4 regions of the Bradyrhizobium sp. I1.14.4 genome follow, and region 1 is predicted to be linked to each of the others. Evidence: predicted binding sites of a transcription regulator. Region 1 holds the regulator's gene; each other region holds the start of a gene.

The links. Region 1 encodes PhoB, which activates phosphate uptake and scavenging genes when phosphate is short. Its sites were predicted from a motif close to TGTCATNNANCTGTCAT; they were not measured.
Region 2: the regulator PhoB is predicted to act here: its motif matches at 5,968-5,984, upstream of ugpB (sn-glycerol-3-phosphate ABC transporter substrate-binding protein UgpB).
Region 3: the regulator PhoB is predicted to act here: its motif matches at 2,858-2,874, upstream of ppk2 (polyphosphate kinase 2).
Region 4: the regulator PhoB is predicted to act here: its motif matches at 3,231-3,247, upstream of ABIB78_RS36070 (UDP-2,3-diacylglucosamine diphosphatase).

What each region holds. Positions count from the first base shown of each region.
Region 1 covers NZ_JBNDLA010000011.1:54,122-61,378, forward strand. The annotation lists gene apaG (Co2+/Mg2+ efflux protein ApaG) at 1-20, shown strand, start outside; gene ABIB78_RS22360 (Hsp33 family molecular chaperone) at 149-1,150, opposite strand; gene argF (ornithine carbamoyltransferase) at 1,370-2,296, opposite strand; gene ABIB78_RS22370 (aspartate aminotransferase family protein) at 2,296-3,504, opposite strand; gene ABIB78_RS22375 (GcrA family cell cycle regulator) at 4,004-4,516, shown strand; gene phoB (phosphate regulon transcriptional regulator PhoB) at 4,717-5,427, opposite strand; gene phoU (phosphate signaling complex protein PhoU) at 5,558-6,274, opposite strand; gene pstB (phosphate ABC transporter ATP-binding protein PstB) at 6,382-7,200, opposite strand; gene pstA (phosphate ABC transporter permease PstA) at 7,197-7,257, opposite strand, start outside.
Region 2 covers NZ_JBNDLA010000013.1:99,740-106,996, reverse strand. The annotation lists gene ABIB78_RS24620 (cytochrome P460 family protein) at 1-12, opposite strand, end outside; gene ABIB78_RS24615 (DUF6665 family protein) at 261-611, shown strand; gene ABIB78_RS24610 (DUF1150 family protein) at 684-953, opposite strand; gene ABIB78_RS24605 (Hsp20 family protein) at 1,004-1,429, opposite strand; gene ABIB78_RS24600 (sn-glycerol-3-phosphate import ATP-binding protein UgpC) at 1,600-2,697, opposite strand; gene ugpE (sn-glycerol-3-phosphate ABC transporter permease UgpE) at 2,701-3,549, opposite strand; gene ugpA (sn-glycerol-3-phosphate ABC transporter permease UgpA) at 3,549-4,430, opposite strand; gene ugpB (sn-glycerol-3-phosphate ABC transporter substrate-binding protein UgpB) at 4,595-5,911, opposite strand; gene ABIB78_RS24580 (CaiB/BaiF CoA transferase family protein) at 6,158-7,257, opposite strand, start outside.
Region 3 covers NZ_JBNDLA010000060.1:2,944-10,200, reverse strand. The annotation lists gene ABIB78_RS38495 (Spy/CpxP family protein refolding chaperone) at 1-1,028, shown strand, start outside; gene ABIB78_RS38490 (fumarylacetoacetate hydrolase family protein) at 1,620-2,792, opposite strand; gene ppk2 (polyphosphate kinase 2) at 2,941-3,873, shown strand; gene ABIB78_RS38480 (transporter substrate-binding domain-containing protein) at 4,159-5,037, shown strand; gene ABIB78_RS38475 (amino acid ABC transporter permease) at 5,166-5,834, opposite strand; gene ABIB78_RS38470 (SDR family NAD(P)-dependent oxidoreductase) at 5,925-6,683, opposite strand; gene ABIB78_RS38465 (zinc-binding dehydrogenase) at 6,778-7,257, opposite strand, start outside.
Region 4 covers NZ_JBNDLA010000037.1:57-7,313, forward strand. The annotation lists gene ABIB78_RS36050 (CHRD domain-containing protein) at 163-585, opposite strand; gene ABIB78_RS36055 (c-type cytochrome) at 750-1,679, shown strand; gene ABIB78_RS36060 (Lrp/AsnC ligand binding domain-containing protein) at 1,799-2,044, opposite strand; gene thiD (bifunctional hydroxymethylpyrimidine kinase/phosphomethylpyrimidine kinase) at 2,227-3,024, shown strand; gene ABIB78_RS36070 (UDP-2,3-diacylglucosamine diphosphatase) at 3,271-4,083, shown strand; gene ABIB78_RS36075 (glycosyltransferase family 4 protein) at 4,080-5,171, shown strand; gene ABIB78_RS36080 (threonine/serine dehydratase) at 5,287-6,276, shown strand; gene ABIB78_RS36085 (hypothetical protein) at 6,447-7,257, opposite strand, start outside.

The sequences.
Region 1 (7,257 bases):
GGAAAAGAGTGTTGAATTAGCGGTGTCATGCCCCGCGCATGCGGGGCATCCAGTACACCGCGGCCTGTCCGTATCCACAAACGTCTCTGGAATACTGGATCACCCGCGTTCGCGGGTGAAGACGAGTATTGCCCGTGGCGAGAAGCGCCTACTCGACGCCCGCCTCCTGCGGCGTGAACTCATACACCGACGAGCAGAACTCGCAGGTCACGACGACCTTGCCGTCCTTGACCATCTCGGCGCGGTCGTTCGGCGCAAAGCTCTTCAGCATCGACGACACCGCATCGCGCGAGCAGGAACACTGCGCGCGCAGTGTTTGCGGGTTGAAGACGCGCACGCCGCGTTCGTGGAACAGGCGATATAACAGCCGCTCGCTGGAGAGGTCGGGATCGATCAGCTCGACATCCTCGACGGTCGAGATCAGCGACTGTCCCTCGACCCAGGCATCGTCATCCGGCACGGAGTGCGTGATGGTGCCTTCCGGCGCGTCGCCGGGATGCAGATCGGCCTGCTTGGCGCGCTCGGGGGCCTTGGGCAGGAATTGCAGCAGGATGCCGCCGGCGCGCCAATGCAGCTTGCCGCCTTCGCCGCCGCGCATCTCCTCGCCGACCGCAAGCCGCACCCGCGTCGGAATCTGCTCCGAGCGCAGGAAATATTCGTGGGCCGCCTCTTCCAGGCCGCCGCCGTCGAGCGCGACCAGCCCCTGGTAGCGGCTGGTGTTCGAGCCCTGATCGATCGTCATCGCAAGGTGGCCCTTGCCGAGCAGCTCACCCGAGGTCTGCCCCTCGTTGAGACGCGCCACGTCATAGCGCGCATAGGCACGCAGCCGGTCGGGCGCCTGAAAATCAACGATCAGCAGCGAGACCGGACCTTCGGTCCGGGTCTGCAGGATGAAACGGCCCTCGAACTTGACAGACGAGCCGAGCAGCGTGGTGAGCACGATGGCCTCACCGAGCAGCTTGCCGACCGCCGGCGGATAATCGTGCTTGTGCAGGATCTCGTCGAGCGCGGGGCCGAGCCGGGTCAGCCGGCCGCGCAAGTCCAGCGCGCCGACCTCGAAGGCCAGCACGGCATCGTCGACAGGAACCGCCGACGGCGCGCGAATGGGCGTCTCGGCCTGGATTTTGATGTCGGGGGATTGTGAAACCATGGCGCTCTATCTGGGGTCTCGGACCATGAAATAAAGGGGTTCACTCAAACGCGAATTCGTCGTCCCTGCCTTGTGCGCAATTGCGCACTGGAGCAGAGACCCATAACCACCACTGTCAGTCGATGTAGCCGGCTGTGGCCGCAGCCCTCACAACAATTGACGGCGGTGGTTTTGGGTCCCGGGTCGCGCTACGCTTGCCCGGGACGACAGCGTTGGTGCTTACGCGACCGCGTCGAAACACCACGCCAGAATGCCCTTCTGCGCATGCAGGCGATTTTCCGCCTCGTCGAACACCACGGATTGCGGCCCGTCGATCACCTCGTCGGTGACCTCCTCGCCGCGATGCGCGGGCAGGCAGTGCATGAAGAGTGCGTCCGGCTTGGCAAGCGACATCAGCTTGGCATTGACCTGATAGGGCCGCAGCACATTGTGGCGGTGCTCGCCCTCCTTGTCACCCATCGACACCCAGGTGTCGGTGACGACGCAATCGGCGCCGCGCACGGCCGCTTCCGGGTCGGTGCCGAGCATGATCGAAGCGCCGGTCGCCTTGATCCAGTCGCGTATCGGCTTCTTCGGCGAGAGCTCGGGAGGCGTCGCGATGTTGAGGTTGAACTTGAAGCGCTCGGCGGCGTGGGCCCAGGAAGCCAGCACGTTGTTGTCGTCGCCGGTCCAGGCCACCGTCTTACCCTCGATCGAGCCGCGATTCTCCTCATAGGTCATGAGGTCGGCCATCACCTGGCAGGGATGCGAACGCCGGGTCAGGCCATTGATGACGGGCACGGTGGCGTGGGCTGCGAGCTCGAGCAGCGCGTCATGATTGAGGATGCGGATCATGATCGCATCGACATAGCGCGACAGCACGCGCGCGGTGTCGGCGATGGTCTCGCCGCGGCCGAGCTGCATCTCGGCGCCGGTCAGCATGATGGATTCACCGCCGAGCTGGCGCATGCCGACGTCGAATGACACCCGGGTACGGGTCGACGGGCGCTCGAAGATCATCGCCAGCGTCTTGCCTTCGAGCGGCTTCCTGCCCTTCTCATGTGCCTTCAGCTTCGCCTTCATGGCGGCTCCGGCGGAGAGCATGTTGCGCAGTTCGGCGAGCGGCAGCTCGTTGATATCGAGGAAGTGACGGACCTGCTTGCTCATCACCCTGCCGCCTTCTTCGGCAGCGCCGCCGATAGCACGGAGCAGGCGCGCTCGAGCGAGACGATCGACTGGTCGATCTCGGCCTCGGTGACAATCAGGGGCGCGAGGAACCGCACCACATTGTCGCCGGCGCCGACAGTGAGCAGCTTCTCGTTGCGCAGCGCGGCGACCAGGTCGCCCGACGGCACCACGGCCTTGACGCCGATCAACAGGCCCTCGCCGCGCACCTCCGATAGCACGCCGGGATAGCGGTCGACGACGGAAGCGAGCTTCTGCTTGAGCAGCAGCGACATCTTCTGCACGTGGTCGAAGAAACCGGGCTTGAGCATGACGTCGAGCACGGCATTGGCGGCCGCGACCGCGAGCGGATTGCCGCCGAAGGTCGAGCCGTGCGAGCCCGGCGCCATGCCGGCCGCTGCCTGCGCGGTCGCCAGCACCGCCCCGATCGGGAAGCCGCCGCCGAGCGCCTTCGCCAGCGACATCACGTCCGGCGTGACACCCGTGCGCTTGTAGGCAAACAATTCGCCGGTGCGGCCCATGCCGGTCTGCACCTCGTCGAATGCGAGCAGCAGGCCATGCTCGTCGCAAAGCGCGCGCAATGCCTTGAAGAAGGCCTGCGGCGCCGAACGCACGCCGCCCTCGCCCTGCACCGGCTCGATCAGGATGCCGGCGGTGTGCGGGCCGATCGCCTTCTTCACCGCCTCGATATCGCCATGCGGCACCTGGTCGAAGCCGTCCATCGGCGGACCGAAGCCTTCGAGATATTTCGCCGCACCGGTCGCAGCGAGCGTACCCAGCGTGCGGCCGTGGAAGGCGCCTTCGAAGGTGATGATGCGGTAGCGCTCGGGATGGCCCTTGGAGAAGTGATAGTGGCGGACCAGCTTGATCACGCCCTCCATCGCTTCCGCGCCGGAATTGCAGAAGAACACGAAGTCGGCAAAGCTCTGCTCGCACAGCCGCGCGGCGAGCACCTCGCCGTCCGGGCTCTTGAACAGGTTCGACATGTGCCAGAGCTTGGTCGCCTGCTCCTGCAGCGCCTTGACCAGATGCGGATGCGCATGCCCGAGCGCGTTCACCGCGACGCCCGAGGTGAAATCGAGATAGCGATCGCCGTTGGTTGCGATCAGCCAGGCGCCCTCACCGCGCTCGAAGCCCAGATCGACCCTGGCGAAGACGGGGAGCAGATGCGACGAGGCACTGTTGGTCATGGCGTTCACTGACGGTTTGAAGCCAACAAATTGCCGCGCGCCTTGACGCCAGCGCAGCAACAGCCAGCTTCGGAAAACAAAACGTGCCGCCTTTGCGGGCGGCACGTGCCAAACATTCTATGCTGCGGCCAGTAACTGTCAATCGCCAGAAGCCGGCCTTTGCCGGTCTTCCTGCAATGCGAAACGAGCGCAATCCGGAGCATTCCGGTGCGGTGGAAAAGCCTCACCGCAATGCTTAACTTTGTGGGAACATGTGGACGCACGGCCGCGGACTCTTGCGCCAGAGTCACGCCATATTGTAGCGTTTGGCCTGTCGGGTACGACATCTCGTGCGGCAGTACTGGACCCTCTAAGTAGCCTTCGTGTCTCACGTAAACGTTCGGGCGCAAGACCGCGCCCGGCGAGGGCTAAGGGATTCTGGCCGCTGGGATTTTTATCCAGATTGGCTCGCAGCGCCCGCTCCAATGACTGGCCGGCGCTCCGCGAAAGGAAGAATGCGATGACTGTATTGACCTGGTCCGACGATCGCGTCGAACAGCTGAAGAAGCTCTGGGAATCCGGCCTCTCGGCCAGCCAGATCGCCGCGGAACTTGGCAATGTGACGCGAAACGCCGTGATCGGCAAAGTACATCGGCTTGGCCTCTCCGGCCGCGCCAAGGCTCCCTCCACGGCCGCGCCACGGCAGCGCAAGGCCCGCCCCGCCCAGCACATGATGCGGGTGGCGCGCCCTGTTTCGCGCGGCAACACGGCGCTCGCGCACGCCTTCGAGGTCGAGATGGAGTCCGATCCGATCTCCTACGATAATGTGGTGCCGATGAGCCAACGGCTGTCACTGCTCGAGCTCAACGAAGCCACCTGCCACTGGCCGGTCGGCGATCCATCGAGCCCGGAATTCTTCTTCTGCGGCGGCAAGGCGCTCGCCGGCCTGCCCTATTGCGCGCATCACTCGCGCGTTGCCTACCAGCCCGCCGCCGACCGCCGCCGGCCGTCGGCGAAGCCACAAATCAAGTAGCACTCGGGAAACAAGCCTGGACTGCACGAAAGAAATCCCCGCGAAAGCGGGGATTTTTTGTTGATGCCGTCACTGCGGGGAGCTCGCGACAAAATTGCAGAGCAATTTGCGCTGAAGCGACGAAGCAATGACGGAACCAAGGGTCCAGACCCAGAGTGCGATTGCATACCGGGCCAGGAGACTGCGATTGTTTGGGGCCGTTACGGCTGCGGCTCGGCCTTTGCAAACCGGTCGTCGAGCGCGTAGCCGGCGCCGCGCACGGTGCGGATCGGATCCTGCTCGCGGCCCGGATTGAGCAGCTTGCGCAGGCGGCCGATATGCACGTCGACGGTGCGCTCATCGATATAGATGTCGCGGCCCCAGACGCTGTCGAGCAGTTGCTCGCGGCTGAACACGCGGCCGGGATGCTCGAGGAAGAATTCGAGCAGGCGATACTCGGTCGGCCCGAGATCGATCGGGCGGCCCGAGCGCGCCACGCGGCGCTTCTCGCGGTCCAGCTCGATGTCGCCATAGGTCAGCACGGTCGCAAGCCGCTCCGGGCTCGCGCGGCGCAACAGGCCCTTCACCCGCGCCAGCAGCTCTGGTACCGAGAACGGCTTGACGATGTAGTCGTCGGCGCCGGTGGCAAGCCCGCGCACGCGCTCGCTCTCCTCGCCGCGCGCGGTCAGCATGATGATCGGAAGCTGCTTGGTCTCGGGCCGCGCCCGCAGGCGGCGGCACAGCTCGATGCCGGACAGGCCCGGCAGCATCCAGTCGAGCACCACGAGGTCGGGAATGCGCTCCTTCAGCCTTGTGTCGGCATCGTCGCCGCGCCCCACGGTCTCGACATCGTAGCCTTCCGCATCGAGGTTGTAGCGCAACAGCGTCGTCAGCGCTTCCTCGTCTTCGACTACCAGAATGCGTGCGCTCATCGGTTTAAGTTCTTTCTGTGTGGTGATCCGTTGCCCAGACGCAAACCGAAACGCTTACTTCCTTCAGCAAGGTCCCCGCGAAAGCCTTTTGTCGCGAGGACAATCCGGTTCCGCACGTGCGGATCATGCCCTAGTTGCCCGGCACCGTGGTGGCAAAAGTGGTCATGTCGCCCTTCGGGCGCTTGTCGGTGATCTGCTGGCCCTCGATCATGTAGAACACGGTCTCGGCGATGTTGGTGGCGTGATCGCCGATCCGCTCAATGTTCTTGGCGCAGAACATCAGATGGATGCAGAACGAGATGTTGCGCGGATCCTCCATCATGTAGGTGAGCAGTTCGCGGAACAGCGAGGTGCAGATCGCATCGACTTCCTCGTCGCCCTTCCAGACGTTCATCGCAGCCGGCAGATCGTGCGCGGCATAGGCGTCGAGCACCGACTTGACCTGCGACAGCACGAGGTCGGTCATGTGCTCGAGGCCGCGGATCAGCTTCAGCGGCTGGAAGTCGCTCTCCAGTGCTGCGACGCGCTTGCCCATGTTCTTGGCGAGGTCGCCGATCCGCTCGAGGTCGGTGGCCACGCGCATCGCACTGACGATCTCGCGCAGGTCGATCGCCATCGGCTGGCGGCGCGCGATCGTCAGCACCGCGCGCTCTTCGATGAGGCGCTGCAAATTGTCGATCTCGATGTCGGCGGCGACCACGCGCTTGCCCAGCGCGACGTCGCGACGGATCAGCGCGTCGACCGACTCGGTGATCATCCGCTCGACGAGGCCGCCCATCTCGGCGACCAGGCGGGTCAACTCCTGCAGATCGCTATCGAATGCCTTGGCGGTATGTTCAGAAGCCATCGCTTGTCTCCCCTCAATCATGATCCCGGGGATCATGATTTCGTTGTCCTCAATTTAGCATGATCTGATCGGAAAACCGGTTTCCACTTTTCCGGATCATGCGCCGGTCAGCCGAACCGGCCGGTGATGTAGTCCTGGGTGCGCCGATCGCTCGGTGAGGTGAATATCTTGTTGGTGTCGTCGAATTCGATCAGCTCGCCGAGATACATGAAGGCCGTCTTGTCGGAGACGCGCGCCGCCTGTTGCATGTTGTGGGTGACGATCGCGATCGTGTAGTCCTCGGACAGTTCCTGGATCAGCTCCTCGACCTTGGCGGTCGAGATCGGGTCGAGCGCCGAGCACGGCTCGTCGAACAGGATCACCTCGGGACGCACCGCGACGGTGCGCGCGATGCACAGGCGCTGCTGCTGGCCGCCGGAGAGCGAGAGGCCGGAGGCGTTCAGCTTGTCCTTGACCTCGTTCCACAGCGCGCCGCCGCGCAGCGCCTTCTCGACCCTGTCGTCCATCTCGGACTTCGAGATCTTCTCGTAGAGGCGGATGCCGAAGGCGATATTCTCGTAGATCGTCATCGGGAACGGCGTCGGCTTCTGGAACACCATGCCGACCCGCGCACGCAGCAAATTGAGGTCGAGCTTGGGATCGAGAATGTTGGTCTGGTCCAGCATCAGCTGGCCGACCGCGCGCTGGCCCGGATAGAGGTCATACATCCGGTTGAAGATGCGCAGCAGGGTCGACTTGCCGCAACCGGACGGGCCGATGAACGCCGTGACGCGGTTGGTGCCGAGCGTCAGGTTGATGTTCTTCAGCGCGTGGTGCTCGCCATAATAGAAGTTGAGGTTGCGCACCGTGACTTTCGGGGGCGCGTCCGGAAGCGGAACCTGGGGAACGTGGCCCGCGGCAGTCATGGAGACAGAAAGCTCGGTCATTTTGCGGCCCTTTCGGCACCAAGGATACGCGCGCCGATATTCAGCGCGAGCACGGTG
Region 2 (7,257 bases), on a different contig from region 1:
GCTCTTCTGCATGGTCGCATCTCCTTCATTCGATTTGGCGGCGGATAAATCTTGCTTTGAAATCCTCTTATCGCATTGCCTTCTGTGAGGTCATGACTGCGCGAACCGTAGCGGGAACCAATTACAGCACGGAATTGCGCGGAGCGAAATCAGGCCCGCGTCCTTGGAGTAATCGAAGCGCGAGCGCCTATTGACATCCGGCGGATGACGCCAGAAGAGGGGCGTGCCCAACATTTGCGTGTGCGAACCAGGGATGACTGATGTCCCGCGATTTTCGCCTTGATCGCATTCCCGTCGACGTTCTCGCTTACGAGCTCGCCGAGGAGAAGGCCTCCGCGCTCGGACGCATTGGCCGCGCGCTGGAACAGGCCCTCGTCAAGCTGCAGGAGTTCGACGCCGCCCATCCGCGCTCTGACGCACCGGCGTTCGCACAACAGGCGCGACGCATCCTGGTGCGGGAAGCCGGCCATGCGCTCTGGATGTTCGTGGTGCAGCGGGAGGCCTGCGGATTGCGCAACAACCGCATGCTGATGCGCGACTACAACGTTCCGGGCGAGGTGCAGCTCAGCATGGCGCCGCTGCTCGCCACACCGACGGCGTCGTCCCAATAAAAATGCGCGGGCCGCCTCGGTATCGAGGCATGCCCGCGCATTGAACTCGCGGAGGTCTTGCTCGGCCCTGCGTCAGTGGACGCTGACGGCCTGCAGTTCGTTGCTCCAGGCGTTCGCGACCGCGGCTTCGCGGCTGTCGGTCAGCATGATCGGGGTGCCGTCGGCGGCGTGCAGCACGAACAGCTTGAGGCCCGGCGCAACCTTGGGTGCCTCCGGAAACAATCCCGGCACGTCCTCGGAGCGGACCTGCTTTACATAGGCGATATGACCCTCGCCCAGATGGGCCAGCGCTTCTGGCGTCACGCTGCTGGATTCGATGGTGGTGGTACTCAATTCACTCATGGTCTCGACTCCTCAGTCAGATAAGCGGTCGAGTCCGCTCCTTGTTTCTATTATTCGTGCTCACTGATAGCGATTGTCTTAACGACCCGTTCAGGTTCCGGCCTGGCCAGGTCGATCGACAACAGCCCGTTCTTCAGATCCGCGCCCAGCACCTGCATCCCCTCCGCCAGCACGAAGGTGCGCTGGAAGTGGCGCGCGGCGATGCCACGATGGATGTATTGCCGAGCCTTGTCGTCCTGCTGGCGGCCGCGGATGACGAGCTGATTTTCCTCAATAGTTACATCGAGTTGGTCGCGGGTGAAGCCCGCCACCGCAAGCGTGATGCGGAGCCGCTCGGGCTGGCCGTTGGTACGGTCGCACCGCTCGATGTTATAAGGAGGATAGCCGTCGGCGCCCTTTACGACGCGGTCGAGCGCACGCTCGATCTCGTCGAATCCCAGAAGGAACGGGCTGGACAACGATGGAACACGAGACATTACAAAGTCCTCTCGAAGCGACTTTGAGGGGCCCTTGCGGCACCCCATGCAACCGGCGGGCCGTCTGGCCTCCGGTCAGTGAGGGATATGGGGGCGATCTGGATAGCGTTCAAGCAGCCCCGAAACCAGCCTAAACGCCCGCAACATGGGGGCAAATTCTTCCTGATCGGTTACCCCGCGACCCGTTTGCGGCCGTCAGCGGTAAAAAGATGCAGTTTGTCCCGCGGGGCGAGCGCCCGGATCCGCTCGCCGATCGCGGGACCGGTGGCGCCGGGAACCCGGACGATCACCTCGCCGGGCGGCAGCTCGCCCGGATTGGCGGCAACGCCCTGCTCCTCGCGCTGGCGGCTGCCGTAGACGAAGGTCTCGGCACCGACATGCTCGATCGCCTCGACCGTCAGGTCGAGCGTCACGCCGCCGGACGTCGTTTGGTCGGAGATCACGAAATCCTCCGGCCGGATCCCGACAATGCCGGCGCCGTCGGCGCCCGTGATCTCGGATTTCAGCACCTGGGATTTCAGCTCGTCCGAATGCAGCAGCATCAGGTTCATCGGCGGGGCGCCGATGAAGGAAGCGACGAAGGTGGTCGCCGGCTTCTGATAGATCTCCAGCGGATTGCCGATCTGCTCGACCTGGCCGCCGTTCATGACCACCAGGATGTCGGCCAGCGTCATCGCCTCGAGCTGGTCGTGGGTGACATAGATCGAGGTGGTGCTGAGCCGGCGCTGCAGCTTGCGGATCTCGACCCGCATCGCGATGCGCAGCTTGGCGTCGAGATTCGACAGCGGTTCGTCGAACAGGAACACTTTCGGCTGGCGCACGATGGCGCGGCCCATCGCGACGCGCTGGCGCTGGCCGCCGGAGAGCTGGCGCGGCTTGCGCTCCAGCATCGACGAGAGCTCGAGGACGCGGGCGGCTTCCTCGACGCGGGTCTTGATCTCGGCTTCGGCCATGCCGCGGTTGCGCAGGCCGTAGGCCATGTTGTTATAGACGCTCATATGCGGATAGAGCGCGTAGTTCTGGAACACCATCGCGATGTCGCGATCGGCGGGCTCGACCTGGTTGACGACGCGGCCGCCGATGTCGATCTCGCCGCCGGTGATGGTCTCGAGCCCCGCCACCATGCGCAGCAGCGTGGACTTGCCGCAGCCGCTCGGACCGACCAGCACGCAGAACTGGCCGTCGCCGACGTCGACATCGACGCCCTTGATGGCCTCGAAGCCGCCGGGATACGTCTTGCGGACGTTGCGCAGGGTGACGTTAGCCATGAATCACTTTTCCGTCTCCACCAATCCGCGCACGAACAGTTTCTGCATCACGACGACGACGAACACCGGCGGCAGCATCGCGAGGAGCGCGGTCGCCATCACCACCGGCCATTCGGTCAGCGCATCGGTCGTGGTGATCATCTTGCGGATGCCGACCTGAATGGTCTGCATGTCGTCGCGCGTGGTGATCAAAAGCGGCCAGAGATATTGATTCCAGCCGAGGATGAACAGGATCACGAACAGCGCCGCCATGTTGGTGCGCGACAGCGGCAGCAGCGTATCCCAGAAGAATCGGAACGGGCCCGCGCCGTCGATGCGCGAGGCCTCCAGCAATTCATCCGGCACGGTCATGAAGAATTGCCGGAACAGCAGCGTCGCGGTGGCCGAGGCAATCAGCGGCAGCGACAGCCCAGCATAGCTGTCGAGCAGATGCAGATCGGCGACGATCTTGTAGGTCGGATAGATGCGCACCTCGACCGGCAGCATCAAGGTGATGAAGATGGTCCAGAAGATCGCCATCCGGAAGGGAAATCGGAAATAGACGATCGCGTAGGCCGAGATGATCGAGATCGCGATTTTGCCGACCGCGATCAGGAGCGCCATGATCAGCGAGTTCAGCATCATGTTGAGCACCGGCTCGCGGGTCGAGCCGCTCGTGCCGACAAACAGCGTCTGGTAGTAGGTATCGAGGAAATGGCCGCCGGGCAGCAGCGACATCTGGCCGTTGGCGATGACGGCATTGTCCTGGGTCGAGGCAACGATCGCCAGATAAACCGGGAAGGCGACGATGGCGATCCCGATCCACAGGATGGCGTGAGCCAGATAGCGCTGGAAGCCCTCTTCCTCGACCATCAGTAGGTCACCTTGCGCTCGACGAAGCGGAACTGGATCGCCGTCAGCATGACGACGATGACCATCAGGATGACCGACTGCGCGGCCGAGGAGCCGAGATTGCCGCCGAGCAGGCCGTCCGTATAGACCTTGTAGACCAGCGTTTCGGTCGCCTTGCCGGGACCGCCGCGGGTCATGGTGTCGATGATGCCGAAGGTGTCGAAGAAGGCGTAGACGATGTTGATGACCAGCAGGAAGAAGATAGTTGGCGACAGCAGCGGGAAGATCACGGTCCAGAACCGCCGCATCGGGCGGGCGCCGTCGATCGCGGCGGCCTCGATCACGCTCTTCGGGATGCTCTGCAGCCCCGCGAGGAAGAACAGGAAATTGTAGGAGATCTGCTTCCAGGCCGCGGCGAGGATGATCAGGGCCGCCGCCTGATCGCCGTCGAGCAGCGGATTCCAGTCAATGCCCATGCCGCGCAGATAGCGCGACAGCACGCCGAGCGAGGGGTGCAGCATGAACACCCAGAGCACGCCGACCACCGGCGGGGCGACGGCGTAGGGCCAGATCAGCAGCGTGCGGTAGAGCGTCGAGCCGCGCAGCGGCTTGTCGGCCATCACCGCGAGCAGTAGCGCAAACGACAGCGAGGACACCGCGATCGCGAATGAGAACGCGAAGGTCCTGATGATCGCGGCAAAATAGGCCGGCTCCTTGAACAGATCGAGATAGTTCTCGAACCAGACGAAGGTGGTGGAAAGGCCGAAAGCGTCCTGCAGCAGGAAGGATTGGATCACCGCCTGCACGGCCGGCCAGTAGAAAAAGATCAGGACGACCGCGAGTTGCGGGGCAACCAGCGCGTAAGGCAACAGCTTTGATTGAAAAGTCGCTTGCTTTTGCATGATCTGAGAAAAGTGGCAGGCCGCTTGTCGCGGCCAGCCGGTTGATGGCCCTAAAGCGCGATGAGATTAGGTTGAATCGTCATCGCGCTTTGGCTCGTTGTTTGGGCATGATCTTTTCGGAAAACCGCGGCGCACTTTTCCGGATCATGCCCGAAGGCATCATGTCAGCGGACGGCGGTCTTTTCAAACTGCCGGAGCATCTGGTTGCCGCGCTCGACGGCCGAGTCGAGCGCCTGCTTCGCGGTCTTCTTGCCGGCCAGTGCCTGTTCGATCTCCTCCGACCACATGTCGCGCAGCTGCACCATGTTGCCGAGGCGCAGACCACGGGAATTCTCGGTCGGCTCCTTGTTGGTGAGCTCGAGCAGCGGGGTCTCCAGATAGGGCTGGTCCTTGTAGAAGCCTTCCGCCTTGGCCTTGGCGTAGGCCGCCTTGGTGATCGGCAGATAGCCCGAGGCCTTGTGGATCCAGATCTGGCGGTCGGTGTCCGAGAGGAAGGTCAGGAACTTGGCCACGCCCTTGTATTCGTCGGCCGACTTGCCGCCCATCACCCAGAGCGAGGCGCCGCCGATGATCGAGTTCTGCGGCGCACCCTTGACGTCGGGATAATAGGGCATCGGCGCGGCGGTGAAGTTGAACTTGGCCTGCGCCTTGACGTTGCCGAAGAAGGCCGACGAGGTCAGGTAGATCGGGCACTCGCCCGAGGTGAAGCGGCCTTCGCCGGTGTTGGTGCGGCCGGCGTAGTCGTAGGTCTTGTCCTTCTGCAACTCGACCAGGTTCTCGAGATGCTTGACCTGCAGCGGGCCGTTGAACTCGAGCACGGTGTCGAAGCTGTCGAGGCCGTTAGCCTTGCTGGCCAGCGGCACGTTGTGCCAGGCCGAGAGCTGCTCGAGATTGACCCAGGTGACCCAGGAGCCGGAGAAGCCGCAGGTGGTGTAGCCGGCCGTCTTCAGCTTCTTGGCGTCCTCGAACACCTGCGGCCAGGTCTTCGGGATCTCCGTGATGTTGGCTTTCTTCAGCGCGTCGAGATTGACCCACATCACGGTGGACGACGAGTTGAAGGGGAATGACAGCATCTCGCCCTTCGTGGTCGAGTAGTAGCCGGTGATCGCGGGCAGATAGACGCTCGGATCGAACTTCTCGCCGGCGTCGGCCATCAGCTTGTAGACTGGTTTGACGGCGCCGGTGGCGGCCATCATCGTCGCGGTGCCGACCTCAAACACTTGCATGATGTGCGGCGCGTTGCCGGCGCGGAATGCGGCGATGCCGGCGTTCATGGTGTCGGCGTAGCCGCCCTTGTAGGTCGGGATCACCTTGTAGTCGGACTGCGAGGCGTTGAAGTCGCTGGCCAGCTTGACGATGACGTCATTGTTGGCGCCGGTCATCGCGTGCCACCACTGAATCTCCGTCACCGCAAACGCAGGCGACGCGAATACAAGTGTGGCAGCGGCTGCCGCAGCAGCGCCGAGTCGTCGAAAAATCATCAAAAGCCCCTCCCGGTTGGAACATCGTCTTTCGTTGCGCGCGTTAACAGCGCCGGATGACGTTCAAATGACCGTATAATCGAAAGTCATGGTAGGGGGGAAGTCGAGGCAAAGGGAAGCGGTAAAAAAGGCGGAGATCGTAGCCGCGTCCGTGCGGTGCAACGCCGGACGCGACGTTGCACCGCAGTGTCGATGGCTGGTCGCGCTGCGTTGACGCGACCCGGTGCCCGATTCGCTCGAAACGATCTAGCGCTTGCGCTGGGGACCGCAGACCACGCCCTTTTCAACCAGGCTGTTGATCTCGTCCCTGGAGTAGCCGAACTCGCCCAGCACTTCCGCGGCGTGCTGGCTGAACTTCGGCGGCGTGCGGCGCAGGCTCGGCTTGGTGCGCTCGAGGCGGATCGGCGAGGCGACGCCCTTGTACCAATCCTTTTCGATGACGTCGCCGCGATGGATGGTGTGCGGGTTGGTCAGCGCCTGGTCGATCTTCTGCACCGGGCCTGCCGGCAGGCCGGCGGCGAGCAGCCGGTTGCAGAGCGGTTCGGCCTCGTGCTGGCTGAACACCGCGGCAAGCTCGAGGCGCAGCGCATCGCGGTTGGCGATGCGATCCTTGTTGCGGGCAAAGCGCGGATCGGTGCCGAGCTCGGGCTTGCTGATCTCCTTGGCGAGCTTGCGGAAGGTGCCGTCATTGCCGACGCCGATGAAGATGTTGTCGGTCCTGGTCGGGAAGATCGCGTAGGGCACGAGGTTGGGATGCTCGTTGCCGGTGAGCGACGGCGGCTTGCCATGCATGAAATAGTTCGCGGCGTGCGGATGCATGATCGCAAGCCCGGTCTCGTACAGCGTCGTCTCGATGAACTGGCCGAGCCCCGAGCGCTGCCGCTCCGACAGCGCCATCAGGATGCCGATCGCCGCGTAGAGCCCGGTGGTGATGTCAACCAATGGCACGCCGATGCGCATCGGGCCGCTCTCCGGCGAGCCGGTGGCCGCGATCATGCCGGTCATCGCCTGGATGATCGCGTCATAGCCGGGATTGCCGCCGCGCGGGCCGTCGGCGCCGAAGCCGGAGATCCGGCAATGCACGAGGTGCGGAAATTTCGCGCGCAGCACGTCGTTGCCGATGCCCCATTTGTCGAGTGTGCCCGGCTTGAAGTTCTCGATCAGCACGTCGGCCGTCTCGAGCATCTTCATCAGCACCACGCGGCCGCCCTCGGAGGCGAGGTCGAGGCCGATCGAGCGCTTGTTGCGGTTGATGCCGACGAAATAGGCCGCGTCTTCCTCGTGGAAGGGAGGGCCCCAGTCGCGCACCTCGTCGCCGGCGGGCGGCTCGACCTTGATCACGTCGG
Region 3 (7,257 bases), on a different contig from region 1:
ACGGCTGGGTCGGCCCGGTCTTCTGGCCGTACGCCTATTACGATCTCTATGACTACACCTGGTGGGGCTGGGGCTACGACCCGTACTTCTGGGATTACGGCTATGGTGATCTCTATGCCGGTCTGTTCGGTCCGTACGACTACGACGCCTTGAGCGGCTATGCCTATTACTTGCCGGGCTATGCCGGTCCCCCGCCGCCCGCCACGGGTCGATCGCGCGCCACCGGTCAAACCACAACCCTTAGCGACATGTGCGGCAGCGACAGAAGCGATATCGCAGGCTTCCCCATCGAGCAATTCCGCAGCGCCATTCAGCCCAATGCGGAGCAGAGCGCAGCGCTCGACGACCTCGCCAGCGCATCGCAGAAGGCGTCCGCGACCATTCTCAACTCATGCCCCAAGGACGTCCCGTTGACCGCGCCGAGCCGCCTCGCCGCGATGCAGCAGCGCCTCCAGGCCATGCGCGACGCGGTCGGCATCCTTGAGCCGGCACTGGAGAAGTTCTACGGGCTGCTCAGCGACGATCAGAAGGCGAAGGTGACCGCGCTGGTGGCAGATCAGCACCGCGGCCAGCGTGAGGCGACGGCGGACAACGCCAACTGCAACGCGGCGCAGCCTGCCGCCAACGCGTGGCCCGGCGACATCATCGAACGCGATGTCAAGCCAACCGACGCGCAGCGGGCGAGCCTCGACGCCTTGCGGGATGCGGCGACAAAGGCCGAGGAGACATTGAAATCGTCTTGTCCGCCCACCGACGTGCGCACGCCACCGGCGCGCCTTGCGGCGGTCGCGGCAAGGCTCGATTCCATGCTTCAGGCGGTCGGCACCGTGCGTCCCGCCCTGGACACCTTCTACAGCGCGCTCAGCGACGAGCAGAGGGCCGCGTTCGACGCGATCGGCCCCGAGCGGGATGGCGGCAGGAGCGCGATGGCAGCGGGCGGCGACGAACCCCCGCGAAGCCATCATCGCCGCCACCATCGTCACGGCCCGAATATCGGAGGCATGATCTTCCGGATGATCGGCTTGTGAAGTGCGCCATCGCCTCGCGCGCATGGCGGTGACATCATCCAACGACAGGGCTACCAGCCGGCGCAACCAGGCTACGGCGCGATCCATATGCCAATCACGATGATTGCCAGTGAAACGGCAATCACCAGCATGTCGGTCGTGAGCCAATCGGGCATTCCACTTGACGGCTGCTCGCTCATGTCCGCGACTCCTTCTGTTCGCGTCGAGCCAATATGCTGACGCGGAGCAGCGCGAACGAGGATGAACTGGATCACATAAGGGCGCGACAAGCGGTCGCGTCGAATTCCACCGCGTTCGCGCGCCCTCAAGTTGCAGCACGCGATCGATCTGCCGCGCAGGTTTCTGAACATGTTCGACAACGCCGGCGACGCCACGAGACATTATCACGGCTAAGCCGGACGTTGTTGCCAATCGCACGACGATCCGGTCGCAGAATGCCGACAGCGCGTACTCGTCGGCGAGCTACGCCTCGTATTGCAGCGCGAAGTGCGCCGCCATTGCGAGCGAAGCGAAGCAATCCATCGTGTCGCAAGGAGAGACGTGGATTGCTTCGTCGCTTCGCTCGTCGCAATGACAATGCCGCGTTCTACGTCACAGCACCTTGCGCCGCGCGAGGTTTTTCATCAACGCGCCAACACCAAACGTCCAGGGCTCGCATTCATCGCTGTTGCGCATGCGGTTGACGAGCTCGCCGAGCTGCGGCGCTGCGATGGTGACGATGTCGTCGCGCTTGTGGGTGAAGCCCTCACCCTTGGCGTCGCGGTCCTTGACGGGTGCGAACATCGTGCCGAGGAACAGCGCGAAACCGTCGGGATATTGATGCACGGGGCCGATGGTCTGGGCGACGAGATCGGTCGGGTCACGGCTGATCTTGGAGATCGAGGAATGACCTTCGAGCACAAAGCCGTCCGCGCCCTTCACGGTGAGGCCGACATCCATCTTCCTGACGTCGTCGAGCGAGAAGGTCTGATCGAACAGCCTGAGCAGCGGGCCGATCGCGCAGGAAGCGTTGTTGTCCTTGGCCTTCGACAGCAGCAGCGCCGAGCGGCCCTCGAAATCACGCAGATTGACGTCGTTGCCGAGCGCGGCACCGACGATCTTGCCGGCGCCGGAGACGACAAGCACGACCTCCGGCTCGGGGTTGTTCCATGTCGATTTCGGATGCAGGCCCGCATCCATCCCGGTGCCGACCGATGACAGCGTCGGCGCCTTGGTGAAGACTTCGGCATCGGGGCCGATGCCGACCTCCAGATACTGGCTCCAGGCGTTCTGGTCGATCAGCACCTGCTTCAGCTTCATCGCCTGCTCGGAGCCGGGCTTCAGCTTCGAGAGATCGTCGCCGACGAGGCGCACCACCTCCTTGCGGATTGCGTCCGCCGAGGACGGATTGCCGCGCGCCCGCTCCTCGATCACGCGCTCGAGCATCGAGATCGCAAAGGTGACACCGGCGGCCTTCAGCACCTGAAGGTCGACCGGCGCGAGCAGATGCGGCCCGGCCTTGTCGCGGCCGTCGGGCGGCGTGTTGGCGAGGATCGTCTCGAAATCGTCGAGCCGCTCGCCGAGCGTGGCACGTAATGCGCCTGCGGGATCAGCTTCCTCGCACAGCGCGCTCACCGTGGGGAAGCGCGCGGTGACGTCGAACACGCCGTCACCCCGCACCGCGACCACGGCCGGCCCAGCGGCCTGCGGCAGCCAGACCCGTCCGACCAGCGTGCCGGCGGTCGCGTCCTCCGGCAGGACGTCTTTTGGCGTGAGCGAAATCATCGGCGTCTCCATTTTTGATCTTGTTATCGCTTGTTAGCACAGTCCCCGCAGCAGCGTGAAACAGCGGTCATGCCATTGTCATAGAGGGGTAACATCGCCCGTCAATGCTCCCGTCGATCCATCTAAACACACTGAAAGACGGACCTTCATGACTACCTCCGCTCTCACCGACGAAGCCGCCCGAGACGAAGCACTGCGCGCCCGCATCCATCAGGAGATGGCCGACAGTCTCGACGAGGAACTCGAGCTCGAGCTCGACGATGTCAGACTCGACGAGTTCGACCACGACGGGGCCGCCGGCAGGCCAGTGATCGACCGCAAGCTCTACTTCCGCGAACTGCTACGGCTGCAGGGCGAGTTGGTCAAGCTGCAGGACTGGGTGCAGCACGAGAAGAAGAAGGTCGTCGTGCTGTTCGAGGGACGCGATTCCGCCGGCAAGGGCGGCGTCATCAAGCGCATCACCCAGCGGCTCAACCCGCGCATCTGCCGCGTCGCAGCGCTGCCGGCACCGAACGAGCGGGAGCGCACGCAATGGTACTTCCAGCGCTATGTCTCGCATCTGCCGGCCGGCGGCGAGATCGTGCTGTTCGACCGCAGCTGGTACAACCGTGCCGGCGTCGAGAAGGTGATGGGGTTCTGCAACGACGAGCAGTATGAGGAGTTCTTCAACTCGGTGCCGGAATTCGAGCGCATGCTGATCCGCTCCGGCACCATCCTCCTGAAATACTGGTTCTCGATCACCGACGAGGAACAGGCGTTCCGCTTCAGCATGCGGATCCAGGATCCGCTGAAGCAGTGGAAGCTGAGCCCGATGGATGTCGAAGCGCGAACCCGCTGGGAGCTCTACACCAAGGCCAAGGAGACGATGCTGGAGCGCACCCACCTGCCCGACTCGCCGTGGTGGATCGTCGATGCCGTCGACAAGAAGCGCGCCCGGCTCAACTGCATCTCGCATCTGTTGAACCAGATCCCCTATCAGCAGGTCACGCACCAACCGGTGGTGCTGCCGCCGCGGGTGCGCAACCCCGACTATCACCGCGGCCCGATCCCGCCGGAGATGTACGTGCCGGGACGGTATTGAGGCTCGTCACGCCTACGCCGTCCCCCTCTCCCGCTTGTCATGCCCGGGCTTGTCCCGGGCATCCACGTCTTCGTTTCCACATGAAGAAAGAAAGACGTGGATGGCCGGGACAAGCCCGGCCATGACGTGCGGACAGATCACCGCTCGCCGCAGGCGGGGCGAGGCGGGGCAAAGTAAGAGCGACCAGCACTTGGGCAATTGCGCCTACTAATGGCGCAGCTTGCCACTATTGCTGTGGCCAAACGCCGACGCTAGGCTTCCCCGATCTGGTGCAGGGAGGCCCGCTTGACTCAATCCGACGACATCAAGATTTCCGAAGATCGCCGCGACGCGCTGCGCTATGCGCTCGGGATCGGCAGCGGCGCGGCACTCGCGGCCGCAATGGCGACCCCGGCTTCGGCGCAGACGCCTGCCGACAACACGCTCGACCGTATCAGGGCCAACAAGGTGCTGCGGATCGCCGTGCTGCCGGGCGAGCTGCCCTATTTCAACAAGGACCTCGCCGCCGGCACCTGGTCCGGCTTCTCGATCGAGATGGCCAACGACCTCGCCAGGTTGCTCGACGTCAAGCTGGAATATGTCGAATCGACCTATGGCAACTCGATCCTCGATCTGCAGGCCAACAAGATCGACCTCGGCTTCGCGCTCAACCCGACCCCGCAGCGCGCGCTGGTGGTGGATTTCACCAGCCTGGTGTTCCCGCATCCGTTCGGCGCGATGCTGAAGAAGGGGCTGGAGGCCAAGACCTGGGCCGACATCAACAAGCCCGAGGTGAAGATCGCGGTCGACGTCGGCTCGGCCAACGAGGCGGTGGCCCGGCGCTTTGCGCCCAACGCCACCATCAAATCGCTGAAGTCGCGCGACGAGGTGATGCTGGAAATGTCGTCGGGCCGCGTCGATTGCGTGGTCAACGCGCTGGTGCTCGGGCTGACCGCGATCGCCAAGAACCCGAACCTCGGTACCTACAAGATCCTGGCCTCGCCGTCGGTGACGATCGCGAGCGGCACGGCGGTGCGGCGCGAGGCGGACAAGCGCTGGCGCGATTTCCTGTCGGTGTGGATCGACTACAACCGCGGCATCGGCCAGATGCGCGAATGGTTCGTCAAGGGCCTCAGCCTCGCCGGCGTCAAGCCCGAGGATGTGCCGGTGGAGTTGAGTATCTAGCGAGTGATGCTCCGCCTCCATCAACTCGTCATGCCCGGGCTTGACCCGGGCATCCACGTCTTCGTTTCCACAAGAAGAAAGACGTGGATGGCCGGGGCAAGCCCGGCCATGACGGTAGTGCGAGACCTTCACACCTTGTCGTAGGTGAGCCCGCGCTCCAACCGCCTGGCCACCAGCGTCGACGGGAACAGGATCGCGAAATAGATCAGCGCCACGATGGTGTAGACCTCGAGCGGCCGGTAGGTGTCGGCGTTGATCAGCGTCGCATTGTAGACGAGATCGGGCACCGCGATGATCGAGACCAGCGAGGTGTTCTTCAGCTGCGTTACCGACTGGTTGACATAGGGCGCCATCATCGGCTTCAGCGCCTGCGGCAGGATCACGAGCCGCATCAGGCGCCAGCCGCGGAAGCCGAGTGCCTTCGCGGCGTCCCACTGCCCGACCGGCACGCTCTCGATCGAGCCGCGCACGATCTCGGCATAGAACGCGCCGCCATAGAGCGACAGCACGCTGACGGCCGCGACATGCGCCGGGATGTTGACGCCGATCACCACCGGAAAGGCGTAGTAGAACCAGATGATCTGCACCAGCAGCGGCGTGCAGCGGAACGCTTCAATGTAGGCGATCAAGAGCCAGTCGATCACGGGAATGCGCCGCAGCCGCAGCATGCCGACGATCAGGCCGATCAGCGTGCCCAGGATGATGGTGCCGATCGTGTAGGCGATGGTCCAGCCGAGCCCGAGCCAGAACAGATGGCTGTACCTGGCGAGGATCCCGAAATCCCAAACGTAGTTCATCCTGCCCCTCGACTGCCGTGCTCGCCTTGACTCCCAGCATTGCAGGCGGACTTGCGCGTGTCACGCGATGCCGGTCCGGCGAAAGTGCCGTCACATCAAGGTCAGGCCGCCATCGACCGGCAGCGTCGCGCCGGTGACGTGGCCCGCTTCCGGCGACAGCAGGAACGCGACGACGGAAGCGACCTCGTCCGGCTCGGCCAGCCGCTGCATCGGATTGGCCTTTGCGACGCGCTCCCAGGTCGCGGAATCCAGCGCGCCGAACAGGCCGGGATCCTTGCGGGTATAGCCGGGCATCACGGCATTGGCGGTTGAGCCCGACGCGGCGAGTTCGATTGCGAGCGATTTCACCAGCACTTCGAGCGCGGCCTTCGCGGCGGCCGATCCCGGATAGGTGGCGCCGGGCACGAAGCGATGCGGCCCGAAACTGGAGACCGCGACGACGCGGCCGTGCGCGCTGCGCGTGAGGTCGGGCAGCGCGGCGGCCGCGATCTCGTGGAATGCCGCCGCCATCACGGCAAAGGCGCGCTCCAGCGCCTCGCGCGGCAGGCTGGCGAATTCGCGCCGGTCGGCAAAGCCCGCGGCGTGCACGATGGTGTCGATCAACCCGAACGCGGCACGCGTTGCCGCGACCAGCGACGTGCCCGCGCCAGCGCTGGCGAGATCGCCGGTGCTGATCTCGACCTTGGCGCCCTTGCCTCGGCATTCCTCCGCAACCGAATTCAGCCGCGCGAGCCCGGAAGCCTCGGCGCCCTGTCCATGCAGCATCAGGCATTGGCCGTGTCCGGCGAGCCGGCGCGCGACCGCGGCGCCGATGCCGGAGCCCCCTCCCGTGATGATTGAAACTCGCATGAGGTACGTGCTGTCAGTGCGATAAGACACAGCGAACTATAGGTTCGGCGTCACGAAATGCAAACCTCGCGCCGACGAACTCACCGCCAAGGGCTCACCGCCACGGCTCGACCAGGATCTTGGTGTGCGCCTCGGGATTGGCGAGATCGGCAAAAGCCTGCGCGACGCCGTCGATGCCGACGCGGCCGGTGACGAGTGAGGCGGCATCGACCTGGCCTTCCGCGATCAGGCGCAGCGAATAGGCGAACTCCTCCGGCGTGTAGCCGAGCACGTACTGGACGTTGAGCTCCTTGATGATGCCGAGCATCGGCTCGGACTTGTCGGTCTCCATGCAGACGCCGACCACGACGATGCGGGCGCTGCGCGGGGCGCCCTCGAACACCTGCTGCAGCACGCCGGGCACGCCGACGCATTCGAAGATCAGCGCAGGCTTCAGCGGCGGCAGCAGCGCCTGCATCGGCGGCCGCGCCGCCTTCTCCGCTTCGGTCATCTGGGCGTGCTCGGCCCAGCTCGCATAGGGCTGTGTCTTGGCGGGATCGATCACGACATCGGCGCCCATCTTCTCGGCGAGCAG
Region 4 (7,257 bases), on a different contig from region 1:
TACCCGTCGCAGATCAATGCGCCGTGTGAGAAATGCGGGCTAAGCGCGGTCAATCAATGAAGGGCGGACGCCGCGAAGCGTCCGCCTTTTTTTGTGTCGGCCGTTTCTTGTTGGAGTGACTTCGTCAGGAATTTAGTTCGTGGCGGATTACTTCGTGGCGGATTACTTCGTGACTTGGCCGCGGATCTCACCACCCGGGTTGGCCGCGGTGTGGACGTTGACATAGTACTTGCCGGCGAGCAGATCGGCCGCCTGAGCATCGGTCAACGTGGCGCTGCCTTCGACCGGGCTCGACGTTGCGTTCGGGATGGCGACCGCGACGCCGGAATTCTTGCCGGCCTCGGCGGGGCCGTGGAAATGCGCGGCGGTTGCCGGGCCCGACAGGCCGGAATAGGTCAGCTTCCAGGTCAGCTTCTTGCTGGCGGCATCGTAGTCGATGTCCGCAGTGCCGGCGCCGGCGCTGGTGTTCGCAGGCACTTCGGACTTGCCGTCCAACTTGGCGTGCAACTTCTCGGCAAAGGCCGGACCGGCGAACGCGATTGCGGCGCCGAGCGTCAGCGTAGCAAGCAAGGTCTTGTTTGGCATCGTTCTCTCCCCTTTGACGTCACAGGACGGTTGCAGTGTTCAACAGCGGCTCTGCCGATTTATTCCCAAAATGATCGTGAGTGCGGCGAATTTGATGCGAGCTTGTGCGACGGGTTGCCATCATACTGGTTGATGCGCTGACGCGACCAATGACGGATCGGTGAATGTTGCGACGAATTCTCCTCCTGGCCGGCCTGGTCGGCCTCATCGGCCTTGGTGTGTTCTGGTGGCTGACGATTCCCGCGATCGTCTCCGCGAGCGCGCTGCCGGCCTACCAGCCTGACCTGGCCAACGGCCTCACAACGTTCAATGCCGGAGGATGTTCCTCCTGCCATGCCGTGCCGAAGCAGGACGACCGTACCAGGCTGGGTGGCGGGCTTGCGATACCGTCGCCGTTCGGCACGTTCTACGCGCCGAACATCTCGCCCGACCCGAATGACGGCATCGGCCGCTGGAGCGAGGCCGACTTCGTCACCGCGGTCATGAAGGGCACCTCGCCGTCAGGCGCGCACTATTTCCCGGCGTTTCCCTACACGTCCTATCAGCACGCCAAGGTCAAGGACGTGCGCGACCTCTTCGCCTATCTGAAGACCTTGCCGCCGGTTGCCGGCAAGGTGCGCGATCACGATTTGCCATTTCCCTTCAACATCAGGCGCAATGTCGGCGTCTGGAAATTCCTGTTCATGGACGGCAAGCCGTTCATCGCGGATGCGAGCCGGTCGGCGCAGTGGTATCGCGGCGCCTATCTTGTCAACAGCCTTGGCCATTGCGCCGAGTGCCACAGCCCGCGGAATTTCCTCGGCGGCATCGTCAGCGGGCAGCGCTTCGCCGGCGGCCCGGATCCGGAGCGCGAGGGCTGGGTGCCCAACATCACGGAGAAGGGGCTGTCCGACTGGAGCGTAAAGGACATCGCCTATTTCCTCGAGAGCGGGCAGATGCCGGACGGCGATAGCGCCGGTGGATCGATGGTACGCGTGATCCGCAACACCTCGCAGCTCTCATCGTCCGATCGCGCCGCGATCGCCGAGTACATCAAGTCGCTGCCGCCGGTCGAGGGGCCGCCGAAGCCGAAGAAGCCCGAGAAGCCGTCCTAAGGGCACGATCAGATCATGTTGGATCGCGCCTTAGGTCCTTGCTCGAGCATGATTTCCGTGCAAACGCGTTCGGCGTCTGTCGCGAGGGAAAACCGCTTCGCACTTTTCCCGATCATGCTCTACTTCGCGCCGAACGCCTTGAAGGTGATGATGGTGAGGGTATCCTGGATGCCCGGGATCACCTGAACCTTCTCGTTGATGAAATGGCCGATGTCGGTGTCGTGGTCGACGTAGAACTTGACCAGGAGATCGTAATTGCCCGCGGTGGAATAGATCTCGGACGCAATCTCGGCCTCCGCCAGCGCGTTCGCGACGGTGTAGGACTGGCCGAGCTTGCATTTGATCTGGACGAAGAAAGGAACCATCAAAGTCGTCTCCGGGGATTTCCGCGACTATAGGCCAAAAACAGGCGGCCAACGCAAGGGGTCAAGTCAAGGCCAACTCGCGGTAAAGTCAGGCGAACTTGCTGCCGATGGGCGGCCGCGCTAGGACAGGCGATGGTGTTATTGCTGAGCGTCTCATCCGTATCAACCGCCGGTGCTGCACAATGACGCCGGTCGCGCTCACCATTGCCGGCTCGGATTCCTCGGGTGGGGCGGGTATCCAGGCCGACCTCAAGAGCTTTGCCGCGCTCGGGGTCTATGGCGCCTCCGCCATCACGGCGCTGACCGCGCAGAACACCACGGGGGTCAGCGGCATCCATCCGGTGCCCGCTTCATTCGTCACGGCCCAGATCGATGCCGTCTTCTCCGACCTCAAAGTCGGCGCGGTCAAGATCGGCATGGTGGCGCAGGCCGAGACGATCGCGGCGATCGCCGCTGGGCTGAAGCGCTGGGCGCCGCGCCACATCGTGCTCGATCCGGTGATGGTCGCAACCTCGGGCGATCGGCTGCTCGCCGCCGAGGCTGTCGATGCGCTGAAGACCCTGCTGTTTCCGCTGGCGTCGCTGATCACGCCGAACCTGTCGGAAGCGGCGGCGCTCTTGAACGAGCCGGTCGCTTCGAGCGAGGCCGACGTCGAGCGACAGGGCAAGCGATTGCTGGCGATGGGATGTCGCGCGGTGCTGGTCAAGGGTGGCCATGGGCATGGTGCGGAGAGCATCGACTATCTGATCGATGGCGAGCGCAGCATCGCGCTGTCAGCGCCGCGCATTGCGACCGCCAACACGCATGGCACCGGCTGCTCACTGTCGTCGGCGATCGCGGCGGGGCTCGCCAAGGGTGAGGCGATGGAGACCGCTGTGCGCAACGCCAAGGCCTGGATCACCGAAGCGATCGCCGCCGCCGATCGCTTCGCGGTCGGGCACGGCCACGGTCCCGTGCATCACTTCCACAAATATTACTGAAGCTGCGTAGCCGCGTAGCAATCTGCATCGTCATACCCGACAACTGCACGCGTTGTTCCACTGCGATATGCAGGCAACACAACGCCTGTTCCACACACCCGCGCCCGCCCATGTCGCCAGATTGTCGCACGCCGCTGTTATCCGCTGTGGAGGGGGCGTGCTGCTGATTCTCGTTAACTGTTAGTGAGGCCTTGGGTCGCGGGGATCGTCATCGCCTTGTCACAGGAATCCGGTAGGTGCACAGGCATGGGAAGTGACTCCTTGAGTGAAGAAAGCCCCGAGCGGCGCTTTCGCACTTTGTTTATCTCCGATGTCCATCTCGGAGCCCGCGGTTCGCAAGCTGACCGCCTGCTGGACTTCCTCCGCTCTCACGATGCCGACACGATCTACCTCGTTGGTGATATCGTCGACGGCTGGGCGCTGAAGTCGAACTGGTACTGGCCGCAGACCCACAACGATTTCGTGCAGAAGATGCTGCGCAAGGCGCGCAAGGGCGCCAAGGTGATTTACGTCCCGGGCAACCACGACGAGTTCCTGCGCAAATATTACGGCACGCATTTCGGCGGTATCGACGTGGTGGAGAACACTGTTCACACCGGTGCCGACGGCAAGCGCTACCTGGTGATCCACGGCGACATCTTCGACCTCGTGGTGCAGAATGCGCGTTGGCTCGCCCATCTCGGCGACAAGGCCTATGACTTCGCGATCCAGATGAATCGCTTCGTCAACTTCTTCCGCAAGATGTTCGGCGTGCCGTACTGGTCGCTGTCGCAATGGGCCAAGCTGAAGGTCAAAAAGGCGGTGAACTATATCGGCGCGTTCGAAGCGACGCTTGCCGGCGAGGCGCGGCGTCATGGCTGCGACGGCGTGATCTGCGGCCACATCCACTACGCGACGATCCATGACGAGCATGGCATCCGCTACATGAATTGCGGCGACTGGGTGGAGAGCTGCACCGCGCTCGCCGAACATGAGGACGGCCATTTCGAGATCATCACCTGGACCGATCCGGTGCGCCGGATCGCGCCAGTCCCGCGAGTGACGGCACGCGCTGCATGACGCATATCCTGGTCGCGACCGATGCGTGGCATCCCCAGGTAAACGGGGTTGTCCGCACGCTGACCATGATGGCGCAGGCGGCGGAATCGCTCGGCGTCGAGGTGAGCTTCCTGACGCCGGACTCGTTCCGCACCTTCGCGATGCCGAGCTATCGCGATCTGAGGCTGGCGCTGCCGTACCAGGCCAAGGTCGCCAGCCTGATCGAGGCGGCGAAGCCCGACAGCATCCATATCGCGACCGAAGGCCCGATCGGGCTTTCGGTCCGCCGCTATTGCCGCAGGCGCGGCCTGCCGTTTACGACGAGCTTCCACACCCGCTTTCCGGAATATGTCTCGGCACGCACGCCGGTCCCGGAAGCCTGGGTGTGGCGGGCGTTGCGCTGGTTCCACAGGCCGAGCCGGGCGGTGATGGCCGCCACCCCGGCGCTGGCAGCCGAGCTGCGCCAGCGCGGCTTCCGCAACGTGGTGCTGTGGTCGCGCGGCGTCGATACCGCGCTGTTCCATCCGCGCGATGTCGATCTCTGCCTGCCGCAGCCGGTCTACCTCAGTGTCGGCCGGGTGGCGGTGGAGAAGAATCTCGAGGCATTTCTCGAACTTGATCTGCCCGGCACGAAGGTCGTGGTCGGCGACGGCCCGGCGCGGGTGGCGCTGGAGCGGAAACATCCGGAAGCCGTCTTCCTCGGCGCCCGCCACGGCGAAGAACTGGCGGAGATCTACGCGGCCGCCGACGTGTTCGTGTTCCCGAGCCGGACCGATACCTTCGGCCTGGTGCTGCTCGAGGCATTGGCGAGCGGCCTGCCGGTTGCCGCTTTTCCGGTCACCGGCCCCCGCGACGTGATCGGCGCCGCCCCGGTCGGCGTCCTCGACGACGACCTGCGCCATGCCTGCCTGGAGGCGCTCAGCATCCCGCGGCAGGCCTGCGTCGATTTCGCCGCGCTCCACACCTGGCAGGCGTCGGCCCGGGTGTTCATCGATCGCTGCATGAACGTCCGCCCCGCTGCACCGGACGGCGAGGGGGAAGTATTCGAATTCGGTGCCGAGGAGCACCATTTCGCGGTCCTGCCGGCCAGCCAGCCGACCTCACGCTAGATAACTCACGCGCCTTTGTTTTGACGCGTTTCTTCACGCGAACCGGTACCCACTTCGCTCGAAAGCGCTATGAAGCGTCTTGCCGGGCAGCCCGGCGCCGCGATACAAATCGTGGATGACGGACACCGTTCTAAATCCACCCGTCGCTGCCGCGGACATCGATGCCGCCGCAAGGGTGGTCGCGCCGTTCGCGGTGCGCACGCCGCTGCTGACCTTTCCCGTTCTCAATGAACGCGTCGGCACCCAGGTCTTCCTCAAGCCCGAGATGCTGCAGCGGACCGGATCGTTCAAATTCCGCGGCGCCTTCAACAAGCTCGCCTCGATCCCGCAGGACAAGCGGAGTGGCGGTGTCGTGGCGTTCTCCTCGGGCAACCATGCCCAGGGCGTTGCCGCGGCGGCCAAGATCCTCAACATGCAGGCGACCATCGTGATGCCTGCGGACTCACCGATCACCAAGCGCGAGCGGACCAAGTCTTATGGCGCCGAGGTCGTGCTGTACGATCGCGATCGCGACGACCGCGAGGCGATCGCCAACGGCATCGCCGGCAAGCGCGGCGCGACGCTGGTGCGCCCCTATGACGATCCCTTCGTGATCGCGGGCCAGGGCACCGCCGGCCGCGAGGTCGCCGAGGACATGGCGGCGCTCGGGCTCGTGCCCGATATCGTGGTTGCGCCGGCCTCGGGCGGCGGCTTGATCGCGGGCGTTGCCACCGCAATAAAGGCGAAATTCCCGCAGGCCCAGGTGATCGTCGCCGAGCCCGCAGGCTATGACGATCACGCTCTGTCGCTCAAGGTCGGCCATCGCGAGGCGCATCCGGTCGCGGCGCGCACCATCTGCGATGCGCTGATGGCGATGATTCCAGGCGAACTGACCTTCGCCATCAACAGCAAGCTGCTCGCAAATGGCGTCAGCGTCTCCGATGATGAGGTCGGCGCAGCCGTTGCGTTTGCCTATCGCGAGCTGAAGCTCGTGGTCGAGCCCGGCGGCGCGGTCGGACTTGCCGCGCTGCTGGCGGGGCGGATCGACGCCAAGGGCAAGAACGTCGTCATCGTGCTCTCGGGCGGCAATGTCGATGCCGACCTGTTTGCGAAGCTCGTCGCCTGACGCCAATTGTTTGAGAACGAGCGGGCGCAGGGCGGTGGTCGCTCTGACCCGGCTCGTTGCGCGGCTCCGTCGATCAGTGCCTGAAGCCGCCATGATGGCCGCCGCTCATTCCAACGCCGTCCTTCAGACGGCTATGCCTGGCAATGACGAAAAGCGAACTGCGCCACCGCTTACGAGAAGAACGCGATCTTCTCGGCCTGGCTCATGCGGCGGAACGGCGCGAGCGGATCGTTGGCCGCGACACTCGGCTTTTTCAGAAGGCCACTGGCGATGATGGTCGAGCCGAGTGAGACTTCTGCTGCGGGAACAGCGGTAGCCTCAACGGCGGGTGGGAGAGGCGGCGGCACGGCCGCCGGAGCCGCTGCAATCGGCGCTGCAGCGGCCGGTGGGAGCTCGACCTTGAACTCAACCTTCGGCTCGGGCGCCGGTGCAGGCTCGGGCTGGGCTGCCGGTGCAACCATCTCGGGGTCGGCAGCCATCGCCTCGGCGACCCGCATCTCCTCGGCAGCGTGCATCTCTTCGGCGATCGCCGCTTCGTCGATCGGATCGGGCGCGCCCATCTCCATCGCGATGCGGTCGAGCACCGCTTCGTCATGGGCGTCGGCGGCGTCGCCGGCAACGCGGGCGAGTTCTGCGGCCTCGGCTTCGGCCAGTGCGGCCTCCGCCTTGATCCATGCTTCGCTCGGCTCCGGCATGGCGGCAGTCTCAATGCTCCGCGTTGCAACGGTCTCCTGAGGCGGCGCTGGCGGCGTAGCGGCCACAGTAGCATCGGGGACGGCGCGATCGGCGGCCGTGCTTTCGGCCACCGGTGGCGGCGAGGGGGCGGCAGCGGGCGGCTCCGCTACCGGTGCTTCGGCCACATCAGGTTCGGATGCTGGCGTCGCCGCCTTGTCCGGATCGAATTCGCTGAGCCGGCGGGCCAGCGCCGCGAAGGCGGCATCCAGCACGGTCTTGGCGTCGTCCATCGAGACCTCGGCGGCA